4 regions of the Tritonibacter sp. SIMBA_163 genome follow, and region 1 is predicted to be linked to each of the others. Evidence: riboswitches for the same ligand, from Rfam matches in the RefSeq annotation. Region 1 holds a riboswitch; each other region holds the start of a gene.
The links. Region 1 has a riboswitch for cobalamin ahead of R0J92_RS18320 (aromatic ring-hydroxylating oxygenase subunit alpha). Riboswitches for the same ligand answer to the same signal wherever they lie in the genome.

Region 1 (7,339 bases):
AACCGTCCGCAACCTGATCGAGGAGGCCGACTGCGTGCTGGCGCTTGGAACCGAGCTCGGCCCGACGGACTACGATATGTATGCCACCGGGGCCTATCCCGACATGGCGTCCCTGCTCCGCATCGACATCTGCGCAGAACAGCTCGCCCGTCATCCGGCAGAGGCTACTGCGGTGGGCGATGTGGGCCCTTGTTTGACGCAGCTTGCCAGCACAATTCCAGCACGCGTGCCCGGCGACGGCGCGGAGCGTGCCCACAAAACCCGTGCCGCAGCTTTGGCCGAAGTTGAGGCCCTTGCGCCAAGCTACGGTGCGCTTATTGGCCAGGTGGAGACACTCCGAGACGCCCTGCCCGGCTCCATTATGGTGGGGGATTCAACCCAAGCAATATATGCTGCCAATCTGGCCTATGATCATGATCGCCCTGGCGGTTGGTTCAATGGCGCCACCGGATTTGGCGCGCTGGGATACGCCATTCCCGCAGCCATCGGGGCGGCCCTGGCGGATCCCACTGCTCCAATCGTGGCGATGATGGGAGATGGTGGCGCGCAATTCACCCTTCCGGAACTTGGCGTGGCAAGCGATGAGAACCTGCCGATCCTCTTTGTTGTCTGGAACAACAATGCCTTTCTCGAAATCGCAAATGCTATGGAAGGTGCAGGCATCACCGCCACAGGTTGCCATCCGGGCGCACCGGACTTTGAGGCCGTCGCTGCGTCTTATCGACTTGGTTTCAAGCGCACATCTCCAGACGACTTGCGTGATGCACTAACGCAGATCCTGCCGCTTGACGGCCCTCTGCTTCTGGAAATCGACATGCAGGGCCACTCTTCGCCGACCGCTTGAGAACGTCTGCGGCGACTGCGTCGCGCCCAATGCGGCTTTCGCGCTCGGCTGTGAGCTGGTCGTTTCCCGCGTCACAAATCCCGTCGCGCCCTGCACCTAGGCGCGACGGGGGATTCTTTTGACCGTCCGCAGGCTCAGATTTCGACAGAAACCTTGCCGATCGGGTTGGAACAACACGCCAGAATATAGCCGGCCTCGATGTCGTCATCCGAAATGCCGCCATTGTGGACCATGTGCACATCGCCAGCGGTTTTCTTCACTTTGCAGGTGCCGCAGACCCCGAATGTGCAGCCGGACGGAATGTTCAGCCCGTTGGCCCGTGCCGCAGCCAGAACCGTGTCCGTTTCCGCAACTTTGGCGGTCACCCCGGATGTTGCGAATGTGATTTCTGCCGAGGTCTCGTCATCGAGAACAACATCATCGAGATCAGGCTGTTCGGCTTCATTCGCAACCGGCGCGTGGAAACTCTCCTGATGGTAGTTGTCCATATCGAAACCAAGACCGGCCAACGCATCCCGCACCGCCTGCATGAAAGGCTCCGGCCCGCAGCAATATACCTCGCGCTCAAGATAATCCGGGGCCATCAGGCCCAGCATCAGCTGATTGAACACACCCTGATATCCGGTCCAGGGCCGATAGAGGTCCGGCTCTTCAACAACAAACTTCAGGTCCAGCTTTTCTGAGCGGCTCGCCATCTGCTCCAGTCGCTGACGGAATATGATCTCCGACGGGCGTTTGGCACAGTTCACAAACACGATGTCCAGATTATCGCCATCATCCCACATATTGGTGGTCATCGACATCATCGGAGTGATGCCGGACCCCGCAGAAATAAAGAGGAATTTCTTTGCTGAACTGTTTGCATTGGTAAACAGGCCGGCGGGACCGATCGCCTTGATCCGGCTGCCGGGCCGCAGATTGTCGAGCATCCAGCGAGTGCCGATACTGTTGGACTGGGCCTTGGCTGTGATCGTCACATTGCGTGGCCGCGACGGCGACGAGGAGATTGTATATGTCCGGTGCAACGGACCACCCGGAACCGGGATTTCCAACGTCATGAACTGACCGGGATCAAAGTCGAACAACGCCCCGGATGGCGCCTTGAAGGTGAATGAGGCGGTGTTCTCCATCTCTGGAATGATGGAGACGCATTCCAGCATCTCAGTATCTTTCCAGATTGTGCGTTCACTGATTTTCGGCATGTTCTGTTACTCCGCCGCCAAGGTCTGAGGGGCGCAATTGCGCTTGAGGGTATCGAGGTACCACTGCACGAACTGCAGCACGCCGCTTTCCTGAACCTGGGAATAGGGACCGGGCTCGTAGGCAGGTGAATTGATGCCCATCTGATTGTACTCGACCACTTCGCGGTCTTCGTCGTTGGTTGCGATCCAGACCTCGGTCAGTCGGTTGAGGTCATAGTCCACCCCTTCAACAGCATCCTTATGGACCAGCCATTTGGTGGTGACTTCGGTTTCGGTCGCACTGATCGGAGTGACCCGGAACACAATGGAATGGTCCGACAGGAAGTGGTTCCAGGTGGTCGGGTAGTGGAACTTCAACAGCGATCCGGCGTCGGCGAACGGCGCCCGCCCCAGCCAGCGTCGCACAGCGGTCTTACCATCGAGCGTATAGCTCTCGGCGCCCTCTTTCAGCGGCATGCGGGCCACGCGAAACTGACCATCAGCGTTCAGATAGAATTCCGCCGGCATCCCTGCCTGCTCGCAACGGTTGAAATGCGCCTGCAGAGTTGCGGGCGTTTCGCCGCCTTCGATACCGGTGATCGATGGATCATCCGGGAATGTCCGGCACAGCGACGGGTGGTTGCCGCCACAGTGATAACACTCACGGTTGTTTTCCCAGACCAGTTTCCAGTTGCCCTGCTCGACGATCGAGCTCTCATATGCAACCTTGGCATTCGACAGGTCGTGCACCTCCAGGTAGGGGCGTGTGATCTCTGCAAAATGCTCAAAGTCCGGCGCCTCATCCGCAAGGCAAATGTAGACGAGCCCGGCAAGTTCACGACAGTGCACTGTCTTCAAACCGTGCTTGCTGGCATCAAAGTCCGGTCCCATGTCTCGGGCCCACAGCAGGCGACCATCCAGCTCATAGGTCCACTGGTGATAGGGGCAGACCAGCTTTGGGTTGTTGCCCTTCTTCGCTTTGCAGATCACCGATCCCCGGTGACGGCAGGAGTTGTGAAACGCACGGATTACGTCGTCGGAACCGCGCACGATGATCACGTTGTACGTTCCAATCTGCTGGGTGACGTAGCTGCCTGATTTTTCCAGCTCGCAGGCGGGAATGGCAAACAGCCACTCCTTGTAAAAAATCTCCTGCAGATCGGTCTGGAACACATCAGCATTGTTGTAAAATGCCTGCGCCAGCCCGTGCCCCGGCTGGTGATTTGCGATCAGCGCATTGATATTGCTGTTCATTTCCTGACTCCCCTGCCGCCTGCGTCCGACATGTGCGGCGCGACTGCGGTTGGTTGGTTGTTCGGACGGCACAGGGAACCCGTTAGGCCGCGGCGGAGGAAGCCGCGCCCTGCAAGATGCCCAAACCGCCGCCCGCGGTTGACGATATCTGTTGAGGCTGGTTTCCGGGCTCAGGAACTGACCAATTGGTCGGAGCGCAACGCCTTCCCGGGGTCCTCCACCCAGTGGCTGATGTCGCGCGCGCGGGTTCCATGACCGTTGCGGGGGCAGCGCCGGAGTTTCACCGGCTTCCCAAATTCTCCACACGGATCGCTCCGCGCAGCACCTCTTGGGACTGAGTTGTACCGAGATTCGAAAAACCAGATCCGCGAATTGCGACATTGTTTATTGAGTTCGAGACAAGCGCGACGTCCGCGCCACAATTCTTGCTCGGCGTCGTCCACACTGCCCCCCAAGACGGACATGACCGCAACGGAGCGCTCAATACGCGCCGATGCAGTCGGCGTGGCGAACACGGGGGTCGCACAGGGATCTTCGATGGTCCTGACCGCATGCCGCAGATGGTAAGGGCGCGCTGCGTATCCATGCCGCACACGATGTCGGTGTTCAGAACATCGAGACGTGCTTTCGTCCGTTTTACCATCATCAAGTGGGCGCAAACGCTCCAATAAAAGCAACATATGCGATGGTTTGGCGAATTAAATGATACGGCTTTCCGCATTTAAGCAGGAGTTCATTAATTCAATTCGACAAGTCTTTCTTTTGAAAACACGTTATCTTTGGGGATAACATTCAGGTGCGGTGCAAGGAGCAGTACGGCTTCAACCGCAACTTGTTGTGAGTAAAAGGTCAAAACATGTCGAAAATGAACGTACAAGACTACGCACTGATGTCGGGAGCGAAACCGGTTCTCCTGAACGTCCTGTCCATTGATGATGACGAAATTGATCGTATGCGACTGCTGAAGATCTGTCGCAAAGCCGGGCTCATGGTAGATTTTACCGAAGCTGCAAACCTGGCTGAAATGCGTGAATGCCTCGATGTGGACGCCTTCGATCTGGTCTTCATCGACCACGATCTGGGCATGGATACAGGTCTCGACGCGCTCGGCATCCTGCTGTCGCACGAAGATCAGGTCGGCGCGGTTCCGATCATGCTCACGTCCTCGGTCGACTACCATGTTGCAGTCGAAGCCATGCGCAGAGGGTGTGCCGACTATATCGTCAAGGACGAGCTCACGGTTGATGCGCTGATAAAATCGGTGACGTCGGCCATCGAACGACGTGCGCTTTACGGGGCGCTCACGGATGCGCGCGCGTCAGAGTCAGAGCTAAAGTCGATTTTCGAACGTTTCATGGTGAGCTGTGGGCCAGAAATGCGCGAGCTACTGCGCCGAAGCATGATGGGCGTGCGAGCGGTCAAGATGCAAGCGCGCAGCGATGATGCCATCGACCCGACGCTGCTCTCGAACCTGTCGATGTTTGAACGCGGTGCAAAGGATCTGGTCGCCTTTATGGACGATCTTGAAAGCGTCGTGGGCGAGGGTCGTCGCCTTACGGTCACCGAGTTGCGAAAACGCCTTCAGTAGGGGTACCCGCCCCGGCATACACATGAGTTAGGCGCAGCGGTTTTACTGTAGCGCAGGTTTGAATTCCTTATCCGGAGAGGTGACTATCGTGTCGCCAAGGTGGATCTCTATAAAGCTAAAAGTCGCGCTGGTGGTATGCCTTGTTTCTGGAGCGTCTTTCAGTGTCTTCTTCGCCATCAATTATCAAGACACCATTCAACGTATTCACGCTCACGCAGAAGAGCTGATACTGCGCAATCACGAAACACACACGCGCTACATCGTTGATACGCTGACAAAAATGCGCCAAGATTCCGAGATGATCGTTGGCTTCCCGCCAATTTCGGGAATCATCCGGACCCGCGAAGCGATCGACAACCGCGATCCGCTGGATGGGTCAACACTCGCCGACTGGCGCGCTCGGCTTGAAACGCTTTTCATCAGCATCATCGGCAATCGCAGTGGCTACAGTCAGATTCGGCTGATCCTGGCAGAAAACAACTGGTCTGAATTCGCCCGCGTAGATCAAGACAATGGAGATGTCCAAGTCGTTCCTCAAGACGACCTTCAATCCAAGGGCGAAGAACCATATATCAAAGCTCTGCACGCCGATCCCACTTCAGACATTCTGTTTTCGAACGTTACCCGCAACCGGGAGCACCAAAGGGTATCGGGGCCTCCGATGCTGCGGTCGATGAAACGCGTTGTTGACGAACACGGAAACCTGCTCGGGGCGATCGTGGTAAACGCAGATATTGCGAGTCTGCTTACTCTCCCTTCCAGCTCCGAAGACTTGGGACAAACCTTTTATTCGGTTGAAAATTCTGAAATCGCGGGCATCCCTGTCGCTGATGGCGACAGAAACTTCTACGCCAATATCGAAGGCAAACCAGACACGATAAGTTTAGAACAACTTGCCAGTTTTCCAGAACGTAGATTGGTTCACTTTGAAGACCAAATTGGCGTGTACATCAGCCGGGTCAACACCGGAAATGAAAAGGTCCCATTTACGTTCAGAATCGCAACCACGGTCGACCTGCATGACTTGTACTCTGCGGCACGGGATGAGCTTTGGCGGAACGTCGGCAACGCGCTCTGGCTGACCATCCTTGCCTCGGGTCTCGGGTACCTCTTCTCTGCAAAATTGCTCCGCCCCCTGCAAGTATTGCTGTCTGAGATCAACGAGAGCAGCCAGACCCTTCACCCACTGAGCAACAGGTACCGCGGCAACGATGAAATCTCCGACATAGCGCAGAATTTCACACGCCTGACCAATGACTTGATCCACGAAACACAGCGCCTCGACATGGTTCTGAGCAATATCTCTGAAGGCATCCTGACCTTATCCGAGGACGGGAGCATCGAAGATGCAAACCCCGCCGCCAGCCGTATCCTCGGCAACTCTGAACCGGAATTACGCGGCGCACGCCTCTTGGAACTTTTGGGTTTTGACGCAGAGGCTACGCAAGGGTTGCTAGAAGATGCTGCACATGCGCATGCCGCCGAGGAGGCTGGAATGCGCGAACTCACGATGACTCGATCGGATGGCTCCCGTATCGTGCTCAATCTGACATTGCAGCACGCCACATATGCAGGTGAGGGGCGGTTTATTGCCATGATTAGGGATGTAACGAGACGGGCGGCCGCCACAGAACGCTCAGAGGCGTTGATCGCGGCCTTGCAGAGATCCAACGCCGAACTCGATCAATTCGCCTATGTCGCTTCGCATGACCTGAAGGCCCCACTCAGGGTTATCAGCAACGCCGTGGTTTGGCTCGAAGAAGATCTGGAACCCTATTTGACGGATGACACGCGAGAGAGCATGAACCTGCTGAAAAGTCGCACCAGCAGGATGGAACGCTTGTTGAATGACCTGCTGCAACACTCAAGGATTGGCAGAGTCGCGGAACCAGAGACCAGAATACCCGGCAAGACCATGGCGGAAGAACTTCTGCAATTGCTTGAGGTGCCTGACGGCATGAGCATTTCTTTCTCCGATGGATTTCTTGACCTGCATATGCGGAAGTTTCCCCTGGAAACGATCTTCGTCAACCTCATCGGAAACGGTATCAAGCACCATGATCGCGATGTCGGGCAAATAACTGTCAATGTGGAGCAATGCGGGGCGGGTTGGCGTTTCCGCGTCGAAGATGACGGCCCAGGTATAGAACCCGTCTACCATCAGCGAATTTTCAAGGTGTTTCAGACCTTGAAATCCAGAGATCAGCTTGAAAGCAGCGGCATGGGCCTCGCATTTGTAAAAAAGTACATCGATGTAGCCGGCGGAGATATCAAAATACTATCTGATGGCGAACGCGGTACCATCTTCGAATTCTTCTGGCCGTTCGAAAAACCTCAACAGGATCAGGCAGCGTAGCTATGCAATCCCACCACTCCGACTCCCGTGACGTTCAGATTATTCTCGTCGAAGACGATGATGGAGATGCCAAGGCCATTCGCCGAGCCTTTTCAAAAGCGCGCATCGCGAACAAG
Region 2 (7,339 bases), on a different contig from region 1:
GGTTGTGCCTCTGGCACGGCCAGCGACGGGCGGGAGGCCCCCGCTGATGAGGACACGCGTCGCGGCCAGGCCGAGCGAGCGGTCAGGTCAGGTGATTAGGTCAGACGCTGTAACAGGTAGATATCCATGATCCAGCCGTGATCGGCGCGGGCGCTGGCGCGTGTGGCGAGGATCTCCGCCTGCACCTCGGACAGGCGCCCGGCAATGTTGATCTCATTCTCCATGCCCGCATAGGCAGACCAATGGATCATCACCTCTTCGGGCACTTCAAGGCTCTGGAATGAGCAATCCCCGTCCAGCATGATCACCAGCGTGTCGCAGCCCTCGGGCCAGCCGTGATCGCGCAGGCGTCGCCCGGTGGTGATCTGCACCGGCGCGCCAATGCCGTTCAGCGGCACGCCGTGGGCGGCCGTCAGCGCCTGGATCGAAGTGATGCCCGGTATCACCTGCATTTGCATCCGCACCCGCGCGCGCAGACGCTCGGCAATCCGCATGGTGCTGTCATAGAGCGACGGATCGCCCCAGACCAGAAACCCCACGCGGCCCCCCTTCGGCAGATGTGTTGCCATGGCTGCCTGCCATACCTCGGCAATCGCGTCATGCCAGTCATCCACTCGCTGGCGATAGTCGGCGGTGGCTGGATCTCGCACCGGCAGGTCGAATTCGACGATCTTCGGCGGCTGCGCGACCCCCGCCAGCACCTCGGCGCAGATCGCCTGACGCAGCCCGGCAAGGTCATCCTTACCTGCACCCTTGTTGGGGATCAGGATCAGATCCTGCGCGCCGAGCGCTTCCACCGCCTGCAACGTCAGATGCTTGGGGTTGCCGGTGCCGATACCGATCAGGCTGAGGTGGAGCATGGGGCGCAATCTCTCAAGAATAAATGGGCGGACAGATCTGCCCCGGTCTTGGTGCCGTGTCCGGGGCAGGTCAAGGGCATGGTCTCAGGAGCGCACCATCAGCGCGTGTCCACGGTCACCGCAGCCTCGACCGGGCTGCCGTCAACCGCGATAACCCCGTGGCTGTTGGAGTTCAACGAGACCTTCACTTCCACCTCACCCTCGGGCAGCGCGCCGATATGCATCCAGCGGCCATAGAGCCGCCCGATCTTTTCGCCGTTGACATAGACATGGGCGTGGCCTTCGCCCGCCACATCAGCACCGGAGGCGTTTTCGGGCGCAAAGCGGAAGTTCTGCGGCATCGCGTGCAGGTTCCAGCCCGACATCGGATCGGGGGTCAGTGCAATCTCCAGCGCCGGGGCCTCCGGGCCAGCGGCGATATCGACCATGGCGGAGTGATCATGTGCGGCCATTTCGGCCTGACCGCCGCCGCCGTGATGGGCGGGGTCGCCGTGGTCGTGGCCATCAAAGGTCACGCCATTTCCGGCGGCGGTGACAAAGCCGATGCCGCCGCCAAAGACAAGACCGATGGCAAACAGGGCGAGCGAACGGGACATGGGGTCTTCCTTCAATATGGAAATCCCCGCCGGGCGCGATGTGCGCGGCGGGGATCATCAGGCGTTCTGGGTCACGCTGCAGCTGCGTCGCGGGCGGACTCGGTCTGCCAGAAATAGGCGGCAAAGGCGCCCAGCAGCACCCAGGCGGCCATGCCGATGCCAAAGGCCCGCGCGGCAAACAGCGCCCCGATCTCGGTCGGCACCGGGCCGGTGAACGTATCGGGCTCCGGCGCGCCGATCACATGCGGGGCGATCAGCAACAGCGCCGCCACCACGTAGGACACCAGATTGCCGCCAAAGGCGATCAGCCACATGGCAATGCCGGCGGTCGCAACGGTGGCCACCCACCAGATCTGACGCGCGCCCACATCGGCGGCGGCGACGCCGGGTACTTCGGGGGCCAGGGTGAAGCCGGGCGCGAAGTGAAAGGCGACAAAGCCCGCAATCCCCCAGATGATGCCGTGGCGTGCGGTGACCACATGGCCCTGACGCTCCGCCTGCGACATCAGCGCCACCAGAACCAGCGCGTAGCCGGTGTAGGTCAGCATGGTAAAGAGGATGCTCAGCAGGTTGCGCATCGGCTCGTCGAACAGGCCCGGCAGCTCGGGATGGGCACTGACGGGATCACCGCCGAAATGCACCAGCGCGCCGGTTTCATAAAGTTCGGCATGCAACAGCACCGGCTGCACGAAGAAAAGCTGCAGCAGGGCGACGATCAGCCCCGCTGCAGCGCCAGCGAACAACGCGCTGGTCAGAATACGTGTGAGCATGGTCTTAGTGGCAGGGAAAGCCGGTGGCGTGGCGCACGTCATGCGCCGCATCATGCAGGGTCGAGGCCTGCACATGGCCGGTCACGGTGATGATGCCGAGACCCAGAACCATGGCAAAAAGCGCCGGGATGATGCTGGAGACGGATGTGGTCGAGGTAAGCGTCTTGGTCGTCATGTGTGTGTCCTCCGTGCCGTCACACCCGACGGCAGACATAAAGTTCTCGTTCCATACGGTCGGTCTCCTGACTCGCGGGTCACGGCGATCATCCTCCTTCCCGGCACGCAGGCCAGTGGGTTCAGAATGTCGCTCGCCGCTCACAGTCGCGGGGGCGGTTGGGGCTTCGGCGCCGCGATTGGGTCCGCCGTTCCTCATTCCCGTTTCAGTCCCGATGCTTTGCATCATCAGACACCGTATGCATCTGTTGTGCCTTGCGCGCTTTGCTCCGGTCAAGCGTGAATACGCCACCGGAGGCGCTGTTCGCGGCAGTTCCGTGATCTTCAGGGGGCTTGCGGAGGGCGGATAGCCTGTGGTGATGCGGTCAGGGCAGCTCTGCGGGGATGCGGGCAATGGCCTTGAACCGCAGCTCACCCAGCGGCCTTGCATCCGCCAGCGTGCCATCGGCGCTGCTGGCATAGAGGCGCAGGAACGTCAGGATATCGGGCAGATCCGCCGATGTGATCTCGCCAAACAGATAGGCGGTCTTGCCGCTCTGGCGGATCGCCAGGGTCTGTGGGCGGTCGCAGCCCGACATGCAGTCGACCTGCTGCAGCCTTGCGCTCAGCCCCGCCGCCGTCAGCGCCGCCGAGATCTGCCTTGGCAGGTCCGGGTCGGCAGTGCTGCAAATGCGGCAGAGCGTGAGCATCGGCTGTGTCATGCGGGCGCGTCTTCATCCGCCAGTGGACCGTAAAGGATCAGCACCGGCGCGGCGCTGTCGATGCAATCCAGCAGATCCGGCAGCGCCTGCACCGTGGTGCGGTGCAGCTCCTGCGCCGGGGTGGAGACGCCGAGGGCCACCAGCGTTGGCGTGTCCTGTGGCAGGCCTTCGTCCAACAGCAGCGCCAGCATCGACGCAAAGGTGCGTTTGCCCATATAGACCACGGTGGTGGCCTCCGGATCGGCAAGGGCGGCGAGGTTCATGTGATCCGGCAGCCCGCCGGTCACGTCATGGCCGGTGATGAACTGCAACCGCCGCGCGGTCAGCCGCCGCGTCAGCGGAATGCCCGCCGCCGCTGCTGCGGCCGAGGCGGCGGTGACGCCAGGGATGATCTCGTATTTGATGCCAGCGGCGCGCAGGGCGGTCAGCTCTTCCTCCAAGCGGCCAAAGACGCCGCTGTCGCCGGATTTCAGCCGCACGACCTGGGCGCCGGATTGCGCGTATTCCACCAGCAGTTTGCTGACGTGGTCCTGTTTCGGCGAGGGGCGCCCGGCGCGTTTTCCGACTCCCACCAGATCCGCATCCGCATGGGCATGGTCCAGGATTGGCCCCGAGGACAGATCGTCAAACAGCACCGCATCCGCCGCCTCCAGCCGTTTTACGGCCTTCACCGTCAACAGCTCCGGATCGCCGGGACCGGAGGAAACAAAGCTGACAAAGCCACTCATGCACGCTCTCCCTCATGCTCTGCGGTGATCAGATGGAAGAAGGTGCCGGTGACGTTGCCCTTGATCGAACCGGTCTCCGGCACCGGGTTGCCATCCGCGTCCATCACTCGGGCCAGCGGTGCGTCGGGCTCATCCAGAATGGTGGAGTAATGGAACTCATGCCCGCGCAGGAAGTCGCCGGTGTCAAAGCCCGGCATGCCCGCCTGCAGCTCTGCCCGGCGATAGCCGAGGTGGAACTTGCGCTTCTCATAGGACGTGACCAGCCCCAAGAGCCCGGCCATCTGGTGCCGCACGCCCGCCTTGTCGATCAGCGCCGCGCCAAGCGCCATGTAACCGCCGCATTCGCCATGCACCGGCTTCGTCTGCGCATGTTTCTGCAGGCCTGCGCGCCACGTCTCCGCCGCCGCCAGCGCCGCGCCGTGCAGTTCGGGATAGCCGCCGGGCAGCCAGACCAGATCGGCGTCCGGGGCGGGAGGTTCGTTGTTCAGGGGCGAAAATGGCAGGATCTCGGCTCCGGCGGCGCGCCAGCCTTCCAGCAGATGCGGATAGGTGAAGGAAAACGCCGCATCCCGCGCCAGCGCGATCCGCTGTGCTGGCGGTTTTGGCAAGGCCCGCGGGGCAGGGGCCGCAGCTGTGCTGGCCACCGCGCGGATCGCGTCAAGGTCGACGTTGTCGCGCAGGAAAGCCGCGTAGCCCGCAATCGCCGCCTCAAGATCGGGATGCTCCACCGCCTGAATGAGGCCGAGGTGGCGTTCGGGCAGCGTAAGATCGCCGCGCCGGGGCAGGGCGCCCAGCACCTTGACGCCCGCGCGCTCCATCCCCAGCCGGGTCAGCCGTTCGTGGCGCGGACTGGCCACCCGGTTCAGGATTACCCCGGCAAAGGGCAGGTCGGGGTTGTACATCTTGAACCCAAGCGCGGTGGCGGCAGCAGATTGCGCCTGCCCGCCCACGTCGATCACCAGCACCACCGGCCAGCCCATGCGCAGCGCGGTCTCGGCCGAGGAGCCAAAGCCCGATTGCCCGCGGGTGGCAACGCCGTCGTACAGCCCCATGGAGCCTTCGCCGATGCAGATATCCGCGCCAGTGGCCTGGGTGGTGACGGCATCGAGCAGCCCGCTGTCCATTGCCCAGGTATCAAGGTTGAAGGACGCGCGCCCGGCAGCGGCGAGGTGAAAGGCAGGGTCGATATAGTCCGGTCCGCTCTTGAAGGGCTGCACCGTGAGGCCGTCCTCGGCCAATGCGCGCAACAGGCCCAGCATCACCGTGGTCTTGCCGGTGCCGGAAGAGGGGGCAGAGATCATCAGGCCTTTGGGGAAATTGGTCATCGGGCTACCTCATTTGCAGAGAACTCTTGTCCGGTCCGCGGACCGGACAGCGTCCGAGCCTCCCCCCGGGAGGACGCTTGCGCACCCACCCAGGCTCGGGCGCTGTCCTCGGTGTGATAGATCAAGCGATCACTCATCCGCTTCGCTCCATTCGGACCACGGGCTGTCGGCACTCTGTGGGCGGTAGCGGCGGTCATAGTCCGCACCATAGAGGCAGCTTTCGGCAAAATCCTCGGCGCCCAGGGCAGGCCCCACCAGGATCAGCGCGGTGCGCCCGCGCGCACCTTCGGTGGCCTCAATGACAGAACCCAGCGTCGCCTTGAGGATCTTTTGATCCGGCCAGGTCGCCCGCCAGACGATCGCCACCGGACAGTCGGATCCATAGGCAGGCGATAGCCGCGCCACTACGTCATCCAGCACATGCACCGATAGGTGAATGGCCAATGTGGCACCGGTGGCGGCAAAATTCTCCAGTGTTTCACCCTCGGGCATGGCAGAGGCCCGCCCGGATGTGCGCGTCAGCACCAGCGATTGCGCCACGCCGGGCAGGGTCAGCTCGGTGCCCAGAGCGGCGGCTGCGGCGGCAAAGGCGGGCACGCCGGGGGTGATGTCATGGGGAATGCCCAGATCGCGCAGGCGGCGCAGCTGCTCGCCCATCGCCGACCAGACCGACAGATCCCCGGAATGCAGCCGCGCCACGTCTTGACCGGCCGCATGGGCGATCGCGATCTCTGCCATGATCTCGTCCAGCGACAGCGGCGCGGTGTTGATGATCTTTGCGCCGTCTGGGCAATGTTGCAGCAGCGCCTCGGGCACCAGGGAGCCCGCATAGAGGCACACCGGGCAGGCGGCGATCAGGTCGCGTCCGCGCAGGGTGATCAGGTCCGCCGCGCCGGGTCCGGCGCCAATGAAGTGTACGGTCATCTCTCAATCGTCTCCGCAAGGGCCACGGTGGCAAGCCCGTCCGTGGTCACATATCTCGTCTGGATCAGCCGTGCGCCTGGGCCTGCCGCGACAAGCGCTGCGGCCTCGGCCACCGATCCGGTGTGGAACCGCGCGGCGATGCGCGGTGAATGGGTCGGGGTCTCAATACTCGAAATCTGAGCCTCGTCGAGGGGGATCACCGGCAGCTCCTGTGCCGTTGCAAAGTCCCGGAACAGCGCTTTATCCGCCTTGGCGCGCAGGGTGGCGAGCCGGTCGGGGCGCCGGGACAGGGCGGCGAGCGCCTCGACAAGGCTCGCCGTGGTGGCCCGATCTGCAAAGCCAAAACCGGCGACGATCATCGGGTGACGCTCCATTGGATCACCGGACGCGCCCGCTCCCAGCCGCGCATGCTCCCAAGCGGCGCCGCTTCGGCAATTTCGGCCTTTAGCAGATGCCCGCCCCACTGCGCCTGCGCCTGCATCAGCAGACTCTCGGTTTCCAGCGTCACGCCATTGGCGACGAGGCGGGTGCCCTGCGGCAGGATTTGCCAAAGGTGGTCCAGCAGCGGCTGCGTGCCGCCGCCGCCGATGAACACGCAGTCGGGCAGCGACTGGCCCTGCAGCACCTCCGGCGCGCGGCCCTCGATGGCGGTCAGGCGATGCGCGAGGCCGAAACCGTCGGCGTTGCGGCGGATGTTGACCAATCGGTCGGCGCGCGCCTCGAATGTGGTTGCGGATGCGCCGCGCGCGGCAAGGCACCATTCGACCGAGACCGACCCGGATCCGCCGCCAATGTCCCACAGATGCTCATCCGCGCGCGGTGCGAGGGCAGAAAGAGTGAGTGCGCGGATCGGCCGCTTGGTGATCTGACCGTCGCTGGCGAAGAGATCGTCCGGCAGCCCTGATGCTTGCGGCAGGCCCTGGCCCACAGCCTCGATGGCGGCCACAACCGGCGCGTCCACATCCCCGAGATCAAAGGCCCCGGCGGTGGTCTCGCGGCGGCGCTCCTTGGGCCCGCCAAGGCGTTCCAGCACAGTCAGGCAACTGTCGGCAAAGCCGATGTCGCAGAGGTACCCCGCCAGCTCTGCCGCCGCCGCGCCATCACGTAGGGTGCAGAGGATGCGGGTGCCACGCGCAAGGATTGGTCGCAGGCGCGCAAGGGGCGCAGCATGCAGGCCGAGGCAGAGCGTGTCTTCCAGCCGCCAGCCCAGCGCGTTTGCGGCCAGCGCAAAACAGGAGGGCGCGGGATGGGAGATCCATTC
Region 3 (7,339 bases), on a different contig from region 1:
CCGGAATTTCTTGGCAAAGGCCGCGTCCCAGATCTGGTGGAGGAAACTGCGCTCGTATTGATCGAGCACAGCCGCTTCATAGAAGCCTTCCTTGACCAGATAGGACAGCTTTTCCTCCAGCGAATGAAAGAAAACGGTGTTCTGGTTCACATGCTGCAGGAAATATTGCCGTGCCGCCATGCGGTCGGCGTCAAACTGGATCTTCCCCTCATCATCATAGAGGTTCAGCATCGCGTTCAGGGCATGATAGTCGAGATCGGCGGTTACGCTTGCGTCAAGCATGTCTGGCTCTCCTGTGCTGCCCAGAACCGGGCAAGGCCCGCGCGGATGCGGGTAATGTCTGTTTCGGTTCCCGCCAGTTCAAAGCGGTAGAGAACGGGGACGCTGCACTTGCGTGCGATGACCTCACCGGCAAGGGCAAAGGTCGCACCAAAGTTGCGGTTGCCTCCCGCGATCACGCCCCGCAGGAAGGCGCGATTGCGTGTGTTGTTCAAAAGCCGAATGACCGGCTTGGGCACTGCGCCGCGCCCTTCGCCGTCGGCGAAGGTCGGAGACACCAGTACAAAAGGCGCGTCCAGCTCAGGCGGCGGCCCTGCCTGCGGCAGCCGCAGAGCCTCCAGCCCGAGGCGCTCCACCAATCGGGCCGTGTTGCCCGATCGTGAAGAGAAAAAGACGAGCCCGGCCATCCGATCAGCGCCGGATCAGGCCAGACGGCCGATCAGGTCGGGGCGAAACCCGGCCCAGTGCTCTTGGCCAGCGACAACCACAGGGGCCTGACGGTAACCAAGGCCCTGTACCATTTCCATTGCGGCAGCATCTTCGGTCAGATCGATCACGTCGAAAGAAATCCCCTTCGCCTCGAGTGCGCGGGTGGTGGCGGTGCATTGCACACAGGCGGGTTTGGAATAGACGGTGATGCTCATCGGCAAAGGGTCCCTCAGGTTTTGTCTGCTTGGACGAAAGGGGACACGGAACCCGGCGCCGAAACAGCACCGTGTCACGCGTCCGGGCCCTCCGCCGCGGTCGTCGTTGTCTGCTTTGGCAGGTCTCCTGGCTTCACGGCTCAAATGCCCAATCCCGCCTTCCCAATGCGTAGTGCGCATCAGTGGCCCAGGGTGGACTTGCCGCTTACAGTTGCGGGGGCAGCGTCGGTTTTTCACCGATTTCCCTCATTGCTTGCGAGTCGCCTCACAAGAACCAAAGCAACACGATATTGATGCAGATCCAGCAAATGGTCAATATATGGTGTATGGTTTCTTCAGGGAAGTTTTCCACAGAGGCATGTGGATAGCTGCGCGCTAGTCTTCTTGGTGCCGGTTTTGATCGTGTTGCGGGCGGCCGTCGAGCGCAGGAAGCCAGCTTTCACGCCGCTGCACCCAGAGTTCATACTCTGGCGCAAACATGTCCGGCTTATCCAAGGCGCCCAGATGCACTTCTATCTCATCGCCGCTTTTGGCAAAAACGGAGGATCCACATGTAGGGCAGAAGTACCGCTCCTGATAGTGGCGCAGATCACCGCTGACGGTCACGTTTTGCTGCAAAAATACTGCGGCGCAGTAAAAGACCGCACCGTGATGCTTGCGGCAGTCGAGACAGTGGCACATGCCAACGCGCAACGGCGGTCCGACTGCTGTGATCTGGACACTTCCACACAGGCAGCCCCCTGTCACCGTCGTCATCTTGCGCCTCCACATCTCGCGTCCACAAAAGTTTAGCATGTCGCGTCGGTGCGATGAAAGGCTCTCATGGTGACAGGTTCGCTGGCGGCGGGCCGACGGGCCGGGCGGTGTTCCGTCCGGGAAAGCTCGGAGAATGTCATTTATTGTGCCGCCAGTACATCAGACCGACGCTATCTGCGCCGTCGCACCTTGGCAGGGGCCGTAGGCAATCCCCTCCGGCGTTCTTGTCTCTTTGCCGACGGCATCCCTCATCGCGAGGGTCTGGGCGCTGGCAGGGATGCAGGCGGATGTCGTCATGCCCAAGGCTGCGCAATTCAGCGCATTTGAACCTCCGGAAGACCTCCATGTTCAATTTTGGTTTAGAGAAACTCGGTACTAGGATATGCTCGGTTAGATGTTGCCCCCGGCATACTGCGGTAGGTGCTCTCCTGCACAAAGGGACAAACGCGTGAAACGACTGCAAGTGAACGAACTCTATGCCATATTGGATGCTATAGGCATGGCGGTAATCGTTTTGGAAGTCGGTGACGACCAGATCCCCCGATATATAGCGATCAACAAACGGTCGCGGGAAATCGCACAGCTTCCCGAAAGCGGCTGGTTCGGGAAATCCGCTTTGGAGATATTTGGCGGCTCCACTGGTGCACGTGCCCTTGCAGTGCAGCAGAATGTGGTGCGGACGGCCAAGGCCACGACATATGAGATAAATTTGCCCGCCGTTCTGGGTACGCAGTATATTCGTAACACGATGACCCCGGTTTTTGACGAAGCGGGGAAGCTTACTCATCTGGTGGGGTCCGTCGAAGACATCACCTCTGAACGTGAACGCGATGTTGCTTTGGAACTAACGCGGATCGCCAAAGAGAAGGCGGAGCAAGCGAACAAGGCCAAGGAGAGATTTCTTGCCAATATGAGTCACGAAATCAGAACTCCAATGAATGGGATCCTGGGAATTTGTGAATTGCTGCAAGAAACAGATCTGGATCAGGAGCAGTCGCTCTTTGCGAATACAATTTTCAATTCTGCAAATGCGTTACTTAAGATCGTCAATGATGTTTTGGATTTTTCACAGATAAAATCTGAAAAAATCGAACTGCAGCCCGAATTGTTCTCACTTCGTAACTTAGTTGAAGACGTCGCAGTGCTCTTGTCGGCCAAGGCGGCATATAAGGGGTTGGACTTTCGGGTGAACTACCCCGAGGATGTGTCATCCATATTCTTCGGGGATGTCACCAAAGTTCGGCAAGTGTTGCTGAACCTGATAGGCAATGCGATCAAGTTCACCGATGAGGGATATGTTTCGATCACGATTTCCGAGACCCCGCAGGCACTGACATGCCCGCTTTGCGTTGAGGTTGCGGACACTGGATGCGGAATTGAAGAGCGCAAACTTCATAGCATATTCTCTGCCTTTGAGCAGGCGGATGGTTCGCCAAAAACGCGCGCGGAAGGCACGGGACTTGGGCTCGCGATTTCCAAAGCACTTGTCGAGCGCATGGGCGGCGATATCACGGTCAAATCGCAGTTTGGCGAAGGGTCTACCTTCACAGTTCGGCTTGATTTGACGCCTGGGTCTTTGAGTGACGACGGGGCTCTCGCGGAAGAGGAAGCGGCCTCACCCGCTCTGCTTGTAGCAAAGACAAACGCTGATCCGGTTGCCCTGGCAGAAGAGGCGCGGGAAGAGCTGCGCGGAATGAGGATACTCGTGGCTGAGGATAATAAGACAAATCAACTGGTCGTGGAGAAAATGTTGAGGGACTCCGGTGCGGACCTCCATTTTTCGGAAAATGGCGCCTTGGCATTCGAGGCCTATCTCGCTGGCCAATACGATTTGATACTGATGGACCTTTCAATGCCTGTCATGGGCGGCTTGGAAACCGTTCAAAAAATCAGACAGCATGAAGACGCAACCGGGCAAACGAAGAGCAAGATTATCGCTCTGACGGCAAACGCTCAGAAAAGCGATGTCAAAGCCTGTAGCGAGATTGGAATGAATGGCTTCTTGTCGAAGCCGTTTAGAAAGCACGAGTTGCTCGCCTGCCTTCATGCCTTGGCGCAAGATGCTACTCTGATGTCGTGAGTGTCAAAGAGGGGTTGGAGCCAGCGCGGCAGAGTATCCCCACGTCCGCCGCGCCTCGCTTGTTTGTCATTCGCACCATGAAGCTTGCGACAGACGCAAGCGACGCCGGATCCGCGTCGATCATCGTCCCCAAACGTTCGGGGTACATCTTGCCCCGTGATGTCGCGCGATTGCCGCAGGGACGGGACCGCGCGAGGATATAGACTGAGGTGTCTATACGGGCCTCAATGCGCTTTCCTGCGGGGCGGTAGGCTGATCGAAAACCAAATGCCAACGCGCTGTTCGGCGCTCCAAGCTCTGCCTCTGGGGCAGGGGCGGAGAAGATCTGCGGGTGGCTGAGGTGGCAGAATGCCCCGTGACGAGGGGCGCGCCTGAAGGCCGAGGGGGCGCAACATGTCAGGCGATGGTCTGTCAAATTTTAACGAATAGGCCAGCTCTCGAAAAGGCGCGAACTGCTTTGATTGTGGCAAAAGTGACAGATTCTCACCCATCAAGCCCTGATTTTATGAAGATATTACCCTCACATCAGGAGACAATCCGAGGGGATCGGCGCTGAATTCACTACAATTTGTTTTGAATTGCAGTACGTTAGGTTCAATTTGTCCAAATTGTTAACCTTTTCGCCTGTAATCGCTGGCATTTCTGCGATCCTTAACGCCATCTGACCTGAGGTGTTAAGGTATGTTAAGACTGACACAATCAATCCACGTTTTGGTCCAAGGCCAACAGGGGCCAGCCATATTCCAGCCGCACGCCTGAACGAGTGTGAAGAGGTGGGAAAATGGAGTGGAACAATGAGACTGATGCTTGCGATGCTCGCTGCATGCCTGTCTATCGGTGTGTCCGAATCTGCTATGGCAATCGAACGTCGGGCCAGCAGCCTGCCGGGATGGGAAGCCGTGGGGCGGCTGAATATAGCCGGTAAATACATGTGCACCGGTACACTTATTGCGTCAAACTTGGTGCTGACAGCGGCGCATTGCGTCTATGACGCACAGACCGGACGGCGGGTGAACCCGCGCGGCATCCGTTTTGAAGCCGGGCTTGATGGCACTCGGGTCAAGGCCGCGCGTTCGGTCAGCAAGGCGGTCGTGCACCCCGGTTATCGGTTCCGGGCTGGTGGAAATGCGCAACTGGGCAGTGATATCGCGGTTTTGCGGCTGTCCAACCCGATCAGTCGCAATGACATTCGCCCGTTCTCCATGTCCGCCCGTGCGGACCGCGGGGCAAACGTCGATGTCCTATCCTACAGCTACTCGAACGCCACACGGGCCAACAGAGAGCAGAACTGCCAAGTGCTGTCTCGTCGCACCCGAACCCTGGTGATGTCCTGCAAGGTCGATTTCGGCGCATCCGGCGCGCCGGTGCTGGAAATCCGACCGGGGCAGGCGCCCAAGATCGTGTCGGTCATTTCGTCCAAAGCAGCCATGGGGCACCGCCGGGTGTCGATCGGCACCGCTCTTGACCGCACGTTGCGGACAATGATGCAAAACGCGATCTGATCCTGCTCTCGGGTCCAACGCCACCACCGGATGCGATACGCCAGAATGGCTGTCTGCTCCGTCCGGATCTAGCGCGCACAGGACCAGCAGCTTGACGTGTTTCAGGTCACGTTGGTTACAAAGCTAAGACGATCAGGGCTCTCGAAACGCTTCACGTGATTTGTAGAGCGGTTTGAGCAAGTAGCTGAGGATGGTCTTGGAGCCGGTCTGCAGCTCCGCAGTTGCCCGCATCCCCGGACGAATTTCGATTTGCTGCTGACGCGCCGTGAGACTGGAGCGATCCACCTTTACGGTGACGCGGTAGTAGGGGGGAGCACGGGGATCGCGTTCATCCTCGAACGTATCCGCCGAGACGATATCGACTTTACCCCGCAGTGAACCATAGATGGTGTAGTCATAGGCCGTGAGCTTGATGGTCACATCCTGCCCGCGCTGCACATTGGCGATGTCCTCAGGCTTAACCCGCGCTTCCACGAACAGCTCTTCGCCGAGCGGAATGATTTCCAGAATCTCGTCGCCGGGGCGCACCACGCCACCGATCGTGGTCACGGCCAGACTGTTGACGATCCCCGCCATGGGCGATGTGATGACCGTTCGTTGCAGCTGATCCCGCGCCAGACGCTGTTCTTGTCGCAGGGAGGTCAGCTGACGCAGGGTGTCGGAGTATTCTTCCGCAAGCTCCAGCTCTGACTGCGTTCCAATCTCATCGAATTTCGCCTGCGCGTCGCTGACTTTCTTCTTGGCTTCATTGACTTCAAGCAGGGCGACGATCTTCTGCTCATGCAGGGACCGTAGGTTCGAGAGTTCGTTCTTCAGCTGCAGCAGGATCTCTTCGGCGCTGTTGCGGCGGCTGTCGAAATCGCCCTGTCGCGCCTTGAGCAATGCACGTTCCGAGGCGAGGATGGAGGGAGAGCGCTCGGCCAATGTTTCGGGGACATCGAACGAATAGGCGCGCTCGATCTCCGCCTCGAGCCGGTATTGCTTGATCTCCAGCGCGTCGATCTGGTCCTGCAGATCATCCGAGGCCGCGCGGAATTTGGTGTCCTGAAGCTTTGCCAGCACCTGACCGGCCTCAACGGTGTCACCCTGACGGACGTGGAGTTCTGCAAGGATGCCGCCTTCGAGGTTCTGCACGATCTGAGAGCGGGAGGAGGAGACAATCTGCCCGTCTGCGCGCACGATCTCGTCGACGGATGCAAACCCGGCCCAGGTCACGAACAGCACCAGCACCAGCGCCACCAGCTTGATGATGCGGCTGGCCCCATGCGTGCCTTCCAGAATATCCATGTCGGCTGCGATACTCATGACGCTTTGCTCCCGCCGTTCAGATGCGCCAGAACCTCGTCTCGCGGCCCGTCGACGACCATGCGCCCGGCCTGCAGGATCAGGGTGCGGTTGGTCAGGGACAGGATCGGCATGCGATGGGTTGCGATAATCGCGGTGCGATTGCCGAGCCAGCCGTCCAGCCGGCTCACCAGCGTCCGCTCCAGCGTCTGGTCAAGCGCCGCTGTGGGTTCGTCCAGCAAGACAACCGAAGGGTTCTGCAGGTGCAAGCGCGCCCAGCCCACGGCCTGACGTTGGCCGATGGACAGCCCCGCGCCACCGTCGCCGATTTGCAGGTCCAGACCGCGCGGGTGGGTCTGCACGAAGGGGGCGAGGCCCGCGAATTCCAGCGCTTCCATCACACGTTCATCGCTATGTGTCAGCAGGGACAGGTTCAGGTTGTCCCGCAACGTACCGGCAAAGAGCTTTACCTCCTGGCCGAGATACCCGATGTGGCGGCGCAGATCGCGTGGTTCGATCTGGCTCATGTCGGTGCCATCGATCATCACGCGGCCCCGTTCCGGAGTGTATAGACCGGCGAGCAGCTTCAGCAGTGTCGATTTACCCGAACCATTGACGCCCAAAATTGCAATGCGTTGGCCCGGCGTGGTGGCGACCGCGGGCACATCGACGGTTGGCGCGCCATCGGGATCGTAGCGAAACACGACCTCGCGCAGTTCAAACCGGCCTTCGATGGTTTCACGGCGCAGATAGGCACGGCCCTTTTCGCGCTCCTGCGGAGCGGTGGCGATCAC
Region 4 (7,339 bases), on a different contig from region 1:
GTGCCGCGAATGCCGGTCATGATGAAGGCCTGAGCGATCCGATCCGCGGCAAAGGCGTTCTTCAGCGTGCGCACCATGGCGTCCTGACCAACCAGATCGGCAAAGGTCTCGGGCCGGTACTTGCGTGCCAGAACCTGATATTGTCCGCCTTGCGGGGCGGGGGCGGTCTCGGGGCTATGCTCGCTCATGAGGGCCTTTCGGATGGTCTTTGAGGGGCGCTGCCCGGATTCGTGGACGGCGCCGAAATGATCCCGTGCAAACTAAGCGGCACCGCGCGCTTCGTCCACCGCTGTTGCGCGGCCTGCGTGTTACAAGGCGCACACTGAGCAGGGTGAATCTGGCCGCGTGCAAAAAAGGCTACCGATCAGCTGCTTGCCGAGGCTATGGTATCTTGTACTGTATCGCGGGTTTAGGGTCGCGCCTCCCGGGGGGGAGATTAAATGGTGAGTGCTTCTGAACTGCAGCCGCACCCGGCTGCGCAACCTCTTGTGCTTCATGCGCTGTCGATTGGTGACGGCATTCTTGCGCTCAGCCAGGCACCTGGGGCAGGGGGCGATTACGCTGGTGATCTTCGACTGATCGGAGAATGGAAACCCTCGATCGTAATCTCGATGACCACCCGCGTGGAGCACGTCATCCTGGGGGTCGAGAATATCGGCAGCGATCTTCAGGGGCTCGGCAGTCGTTGGTTCCACTTGCCTGTGGATGATTTTCAAACCCCTGGCGACGACATGCAGGATCGCTGGGCCGATGTCAGCGCGTTGGCGCGTCAGGCGATGTCAGGTGGCGGTCGAGTGCTGGTGCATTGCAGGGGCGGCTGCGGGCGCTCCGGTATGGTTGCCTTGCGATTGATGATCGAGAGCGGGGAGCGCCCGGATGCCGCATTGGCACGATTGCGGGCGCAGCGCCCCTGCGCTGTGGAAACCGATGCGCAGTTGATCTGGGCCCAAGGGCTTCGCAGCGCCCCTTAGTCGCGCGATGGCAGCTCTAGCTGATCGGCAGGGCTGGATGTTCGCGTGGAGCGGCAGGCGCTCTGGCCGGGTCGCGGGAGGCTACATCGGCACAATGGTTTCGGCGCGTGTCAGGCTGAGGGGCCGGGCTTCACCAAAGGCGCGCGGCACCTCTGCCGCACTGCGGGCCGACAGATCGGCCATGTCCGGCGACAGCATGGCATCGGCAAACCGGTCCAGTGTTTCGGTCTCGGTGGTCGCTGAGACATCACAGAACACCCGGATGCGATCATGACTGGCGGCGAACCGCGCCGGACAGGCTTTTTCACAGCCGTCGAGCTGGCTATCGCCCGAAATCTCAAAATCGTCACGGGTGACGGCCCGTGCGCGGTCAAGCGCTCCGGCAAGGGCACGCAACATACGCTCTGCCGCCGGGCAGGGGCGGCCCAGATGCATACAGGTTGTCGCCACAAAATCATGTGTCTGTTCGGGATTTTCCATCAAAGTGCCCTCCGCACAAAGTATCATGTCGGGGCGGTGCGGCAGGAGAGACCGTTGGCAGCGGGGATGCAGTGAACCTGCGGCGTGCCATCAGACCTCATCCAGGACACCCCGCCCGGTTTCAGGTTCTTTCGGTGATGGCAGGTCTCCTGACTTGCGGGTCGCTGCGTGCCGGTCCTTCCCGGTCCAACTGGCCGCCTTGGCCTCTGGAACCAGTGGTCATACCGGGTTGCTCGCCGCTTACAGTTGCGGGGGCAGTCATGGACTTGGGTCTGGGTCTGTTACCCGTCGCCTCACCATGTTCCCTTTTCATTCCAAACAGCCAAAGCGGGCCGGCTGGAAACCATCACCAATATGGGTAGCGAGCTGCCCGCCGAGTCGTCAACGATGTTATCGCTGCAGCTGCATAATACTCGCACGCAGGCGGGCGAGAGATACGGCGGGGTCTTCTAAACACAAAACCCCGCCAATGGCGGGGCTTCGTGAAGTGAGAGGTTGGACATCGACCCAAGCGGGGCTCGTTGTGGCTGCTTCCTTCCGGACCTGACCAGGTTGGCGAGGCGCTTGCCCGCGCCAACCCCTCGAATCCCGATATAGGGAAATGATGGAATGATGACAACCCGGCGCCGTGGGATTCCTGGCAGGTCTGCCGTGTCCGTTCAGAGATCCAGGGTCAGCGACAGGAAGCCGCTTTCCATTGCCGTGGCGCTGGCGGCGACGTGGTCCGGCAACTCGTAGAGGAAACTGCGTGCGCCGGGGCCGGTGATGGCGACCGCCTGCACCCCTAGGTCAGGACGGAGCTGCCAGGGGTAGGGAAGTGTTGCCAGCGGGTCCTTTTGCACTGCACCGGTCACATAGGCCGTGACCGCATCCCGGATCATCATCGGCGCAAGTTGCAAGGTCGGAGCGTCCTCCAGCATGCGGAAGTTGCCCCCGCCACTGCTGCGATAGCTGTTGTAGGCAACGGCAAACAGTTGGTCCTGTCGCAGGGGTGCCCCATTCCAGCGCAGGTCCCTGACACGTCCCGGCGCATCGCTGACCGGTCGCCCGTCCGCATCAAAACGCGCGGGGGCGGTTGGGTCGATCTCATACTCCAGCCCAAAAATCACATCGAAATTATGTCCCGCACGATCCGGGTTGGCCAGCAGGGTCCCTGGCATATCCGGGGTCAGCTGATTGAACAGCCCGGCCGACATTTCCAGCCAGTCCGTCAGCTGGGCACCGTTGACAATCACGCAGCGCAGCTCGTTCGGGTAGATATAAATGTCGGCGACATGGCGTCGGGACACCTTGCCAGCGGGCACATGCGTATAGTTAAGCGGCCCGGCCCGCCCGCCGAATTTCGCCGGTGCCACAGCGGAAAGAAGCGGCAGCTCAGCATGCGGTGAAGCTTCGAGAAATGGGCGAACCGCAGCGGCCTGCGCTTGTGCCGTCAACGCCAGAGCCCGATCCTCTCCAAAGAAGGTGAAGTAGGAATGATGCGGCTTTGACAAGGTTCCAACCGGGGTTGCCATATCGGCGCGGGTGCGGGTGTGCGCCGTGGCAAGGCCTGCGACCATCTCTGGCGCTTCGGGTACGAGCGGCTGCAGACCTTTTGACGAGCGGGTGCTCACCGCGCGCAGGTCACAGGTCGCATGCTGCACCTGCCAGCCGTCCGCGGTCTGCTCCAGAAACAGATCCACCACGCCGAGGTGAGAGCCGCTGGAGCCGGGCATCACAACAGGCACGCCCAATCCGTCCTCGGAACCATTGGCCGAAGGCAGCAGCAGATGCGTGTGCCCGCCGACCGCAGCATCGAGGCCTGGCAAGTGTGAGAGCGGGCGCAGGGCGTTCTCCATTCCGGGCGCGGCCTGGGCTGCCGCAAGCCCGGTATGCGCCAAGGCGATCACCACGTCAGCGCCCGCTGAACGAAGCGTTGCAATGGCAGCGCGGGCGCTGTCGACCATATCGTCGATGCGCACACGCCCTGCGAGGTGGTCGGCATCCCACAACAGGGTTTGCGGTGGCAGGACGGAGAACAGGCCGACGCGCACCTCGGGCGCATCCGCCGCAGCGCCCGGAATACGGCGCGACAGGATCAGGTGCGGTTTCACATGCAATGCAACGTCAGGCGCGCAGGGGTGTACGTTGCTGCAAATCGCAGGGCACGGCAGCGCGCGCAATGCGCGGTTCAGCGTGTCGAGGCCAAAATTGAACTCGTGATTTCCCAGTCCGACTGCATCATAGCGCAGTATATCAAATGCGTGGATGGCAGGCGGAGGTGCGTCGGGGTTTGCGGCATCAGTTTCCGCCAGTGGTGAGCCCTGAAGCCAATCGCCATTGTCGACAAGCAAGTCGATGCCGCCTTCTGCCGCCACTTCGGCACGCGCCTGGGCGATCAGACTTCCAGTCCGGCTCAGACCGATGCCCGGATGAGGGGTGTCCGCATAATAATCATGGCCAAGGAGGTGACTGTGTACATCAGACGTCGCAAGCAATCGGAGGCGCGCTGGCACCTCTGTCACGTCTTCATCGGCCCCATTCGTCCCTGTGGGGCCTTGGTCGGATCCAGTCATCATGCGCCATTCATCGCCAGTCGTCGGCACCGTTTGCCACCATGTCCGGGGCGTTCCGGGGCTTCTCGAATTAGTTAACGTCGAGAAGAGCAGGCTTAAGCGTTGCGCGGAACCCTCACGTCGCGCTTTTTTCGAGTTTTTGTGAAGCGTGGCATTTTTGCTTGAGTCGCTTCGGGGAATGCGGCATCGCCTGTGTAAAACACCGTGTTGTCGCCGTCGCCCGCATCGAGGCAGGGCGCGAGAACCCGGTGTGACATGCAAACAGCGAGGCAGGTATGAAACGGGCAGAGCAAGTCACATTCGGCGGTAGCGGCCTGGATCGCGCAGCCCATCTGCGGACCGTTCCCGAAGAGCTGGATCGGATATGGTCGACAGCGGAGGCGTTGGTTGTACTCCTGTGGCGGGGCAAGCCGCTTTGCCTGCATGATACCGGACAGGATCATGCGGCGGGGCTAGCGTTTCTGCCAACCAGCCACCCGCTGGTGGCGCAGCGGCGGGCAGAGGCAATCTTTCTCGGGCGCGGTGCGCAGGCCGCGGGGTATTTTGCCCTCGATCTGGGAGAATGGGAGCCGGAAGAAGCCGACTTGTCTACGCTTGATACGTTTCTCGATCCCAGCGAACAGCGTCACCCCGATTTGCCATCGACCCATGTTTTTGCAGAGCTGCGGGCCGTGATGACACGGCTTACACCGCGACAGGCGGAGCTGGCGGCGACCGCGAAGGCCTTGCTGGGTTGGCATGCAACACACGGGTTTTGCGCCTGCTGCGGTGCGGCCAGCCGGATCGAGCAAGCCGGGTGGCAGCGTCGGTGTCCAAGTTGTGGCGCAGCCCATTTCCCGCGCACTGATCCCGTGGTGATCATGCTGATCACGCGGGGGGATAGCGTGTTGCTGGGCCGCTCACCTGGCTGGCCAGAAGGGATGTATTCGCTTCTGGCAGGGTTCGTCGAGCCGGGGGAGACGCTGGAGGCCGCCGTGCGGCGCGAGGTTCTGGAAGAATCCGGCATCCAGGTTGGCGACGTCGGGTATCTTGCAAGCCAGCCGTGGGCATTTCCAATGTCATTGATGTTCGGCTGTCACGGCGTTGCCCTGAATGATGAAATCGCCATTGATCCGTCAGAAATCGAAGATGCGATCTGGTTGACCCGTCAGGAGGTCATGGATGCGATCGCCGGCGACCATCCAAAAGTGCGCGCGCCACGCAAAGGTGCAATTGCGGGGTTTCTATTGGAAAACTGGGTTGCGGACACACTCGGGTAACCGACATAGTTTAGGAATGTCCGGCGGTCGCACTTGCGGCTGGTTGTAACGCTACGGAGCTCCATCGCTTATGCATTTCGAAACCAAAGAAGACACAGATTGCCCGATCCAGGACCTGTTCGTGGCAATTTCGGATTTTGAAAGCTTCGAACGCTCCGCGATTCGGCGTGGTGTTGATGTGCAACGCCATGGCGACACTGCGGCGCCACGCGACGGGTTGTACTGGGATGTCACTTTTAACTTTCGCGGGTCAGAACGCCGGGTACGGATTGATGTCGCCGACTACGACGTTCCAAACACGATTTCCTTTGCAGCGGTCGGGAACGGCATGAGCGGTGATCTGAAGGTGGACTTGATGGCGCTGTCTGCGCAACGGACGCGGATGACCGTCCGGGTGGATCTTAAGCCCAAGACCCTGGCGGCACGTCTGCTGCTGCAATCGCTAAAACTGGCGCGTAATAAGCTTAACCGCAAATTCCGCACGCGCGTGGCCGAATTTGCAAGGCAGACCGAAGAGCGTCGGGCCCGATCTGCTTGATGTGCAAAAGAAAACACCTGGACCAGCAGGGCCGCCTGCGCTTGGACCGATCAGTATATTTGTGAGAGCAAACCTCGGGGCTCTGACCCTAGGCCAATTTGTGGCTGAAAAAGACTATATTTGTATGCATTTTTTACGCCTTTCCACAACCGATTAGAACATTTGTTAAGGAGCGTACCTCAGGGTCGGAGCATGGACGGCACGGCCTGAGGAAACACAAATGTACCGCTTGTTGGACTGCATCACGCAGGAACACCACTATGGTCTTGTCGCGGTCGCGGCCCTGATCTGTATCGTCGGCTCGGCCCTGTCCGCGCATATGTCGACACGGTTGACCCAATGGACCGGAAAACGGCGTCTGGTGCAGCTGCCCTTGGCCGGCTTGGTCACGGGTGCCACGATCTGGTCGACCCACTTCATCGCGATGCTGGCCTATGAGCCGGGCTATGACCACGCATATGAGCCGGTACTGACCGGGGTGTCGCTTCTAGTCGGAGTGCTTGGCTCGCTAGCCGCCAACGCGGGGCTCGCCTTCGCGCGCGGTGCGGTTGGACCGATCTTGGCGGGCGCGATTTTCGGGCTGACAGTCTCGGCGATGCACTACGTGGGGATGCAGGCCTATCAGCTGCCCGGCACCATCGACTGGCGCTTGGGAACTGTCGTGGTGTCAGTGCTTCTGGGCATCGGGTTCGGGGCGGCGTCCTATTGGGGGATCGCCAGACAGCGGAGCGGATTGCGCGGGCGGATTTTGCCTGCGCTGCTGATGTGCGTTGCGATCTGTCTCATGCATTTCACCGGCATGAGCGCGATCGAAATACGTCTGGATTCTGCTGTCGAGGTGCCGCCAAAGGCCATGTCTGAAGCGGCAATGGCGATGCTTATCTTCGGTGTCACCGGGATCATCCTGCTGATTGCGGTCGCCTCCGCCAGCATCGAGGTGAATATGGAGGACGAGACCCGCAATCAGCTGCAACTTGCGGCGATGCATGATCCGCTGACCGGCTTGCGCAATCGCATGTGGCTTACCCGCAGGCTGGAAGCCCTCAAACTCCGGCTGAACGAGAACGAAGTCGCACGGGTTGCCATCATGACCATCGATCTCGACCTCTTTAAGGAGGTGAATGATGTCTATGGCCATGCTGTTGGCGATACCGTGCTGATGCAGGTCTCGCAACGCCTGACCCGGCAGCTGAGCGAGGGGGAGTATCTTACCCGAATTGGGGGCGACGAGTTTGTGGCCATAAAAGAGGGCTTTCGCCGTATCGAAGAAGTGCTGAGCTTTGCCGAGCGTATGCATGCTGAAATCATCGAGCCGATTGATCTTGAGGAGGTCTCGCTGCGGGTCGGTGCGTCCATCGGAATCGCCACGACGCTGGAGGATGGCCGCGATCCCGAAGGTTTGCTGTATAAGTCCGATGTCGCCATGTATCGGGCCAAATCAGAACCGGACACGCCCATCTGCACGTTCAACGCAGAGATGGATCGCAGCAGTCGTGAAAAGACCCAGATGGTGCATGATCTACGTCTGGCACTTCA

Region 2: it holds a riboswitch for cobalamin, as region 1 does, so the genes downstream of both, R0J92_RS01265 (CbtB domain-containing protein) here and R0J92_RS18320 (aromatic ring-hydroxylating oxygenase subunit alpha) in region 1, are expected to answer to the same signal.
Region 3: it holds a riboswitch for cobalamin, as region 1 does, so the genes downstream of both, nrdH (glutaredoxin-like protein NrdH) here and R0J92_RS18320 (aromatic ring-hydroxylating oxygenase subunit alpha) in region 1, are expected to answer to the same signal.
Region 4: it holds a riboswitch for cobalamin, as region 1 does, so the genes downstream of both, R0J92_RS07460 (hypothetical protein) here and R0J92_RS18320 (aromatic ring-hydroxylating oxygenase subunit alpha) in region 1, are expected to answer to the same signal.

What each region holds. Positions count from the first base shown of each region.
Region 1 covers NZ_JAWJBP010000019.1:2,814-10,152, reverse strand. The annotation lists gene R0J92_RS18330 (5-guanidino-2-oxopentanoate decarboxylase) at 1-844, shown strand, start outside; gene R0J92_RS18325 (hybrid-cluster NAD(P)-dependent oxidoreductase) at 979-2,046, opposite strand; gene R0J92_RS18320 (aromatic ring-hydroxylating oxygenase subunit alpha) at 2,053-3,279, opposite strand; cobalamin riboswitch at 3,417-3,623, opposite strand; gene R0J92_RS18315 (response regulator) at 4,136-4,867, shown strand; gene R0J92_RS18310 (sensor histidine kinase) at 4,947-7,223, shown strand; gene R0J92_RS18305 (response regulator) at 7,226-7,339, shown strand, end outside.
Region 2 covers NZ_JAWJBP010000001.1:283,032-290,370, forward strand. The annotation lists gene cobF (precorrin-6A synthase (deacetylating)) at 96-860, opposite strand; gene R0J92_RS01255 (hypothetical protein) at 959-1,456, opposite strand; gene R0J92_RS01260 (CbtA family protein) at 1,528-2,226, opposite strand; gene R0J92_RS01265 (CbtB domain-containing protein) at 2,231-2,401, opposite strand; cobalamin riboswitch at 2,441-2,655, opposite strand; gene R0J92_RS01270 (DUF1636 family protein) at 2,766-3,101, opposite strand; gene cobA (uroporphyrinogen-III C-methyltransferase) at 3,098-3,829, opposite strand; gene R0J92_RS01280 (cobyrinate a,c-diamide synthase) at 3,826-5,154, opposite strand; gene cobM (precorrin-4 C(11)-methyltransferase) at 5,284-6,078, opposite strand; gene R0J92_RS01290 (cobalamin biosynthesis protein) at 6,075-6,437, opposite strand; gene cbiE (precorrin-6y C5,15-methyltransferase (decarboxylating) subunit CbiE) at 6,434-7,339, opposite strand, start outside.
Region 3 covers NZ_JAWJBP010000014.1:18,396-25,734, reverse strand. The annotation lists gene nrdE (class 1b ribonucleoside-diphosphate reductase subunit alpha) at 1-282, opposite strand, end outside; gene nrdI (class Ib ribonucleoside-diphosphate reductase assembly flavoprotein NrdI) at 264-686, opposite strand; gene nrdH (glutaredoxin-like protein NrdH) at 702-923, opposite strand; cobalamin riboswitch at 1,023-1,217, opposite strand; gene R0J92_RS16690 (GFA family protein) at 1,299-1,679, opposite strand; gene R0J92_RS16685 (ATP-binding protein) at 2,128-3,759, shown strand; gene R0J92_RS16680 (trypsin-like serine peptidase) at 4,554-5,261, shown strand; gene R0J92_RS16675 (HlyD family type I secretion periplasmic adaptor subunit) at 5,394-6,566, opposite strand; gene R0J92_RS16670 (ATP-binding cassette domain-containing protein) at 6,563-7,339, opposite strand, start outside.
Region 4 covers NZ_JAWJBP010000003.1:113,683-121,021, forward strand. The annotation lists gene R0J92_RS07450 (DNA polymerase III subunit gamma/tau) at 1-188, opposite strand, end outside; gene R0J92_RS07455 (dual specificity protein phosphatase family protein) at 441-971, shown strand; gene R0J92_RS07460 (hypothetical protein) at 1,053-1,451, opposite strand; cobalamin riboswitch at 1,573-1,814, opposite strand; RNA gene ffs (signal recognition particle sRNA small type) at 1,937-2,035, opposite strand; gene R0J92_RS07470 (5'-nucleotidase C-terminal domain-containing protein) at 2,111-4,009, opposite strand; gene nudC (NAD(+) diphosphatase) at 4,282-5,265, shown strand; gene R0J92_RS07480 (SRPBCC family protein) at 5,336-5,803, shown strand; gene R0J92_RS07485 (putative bifunctional diguanylate cyclase/phosphodiesterase) at 6,024-7,339, shown strand, end outside.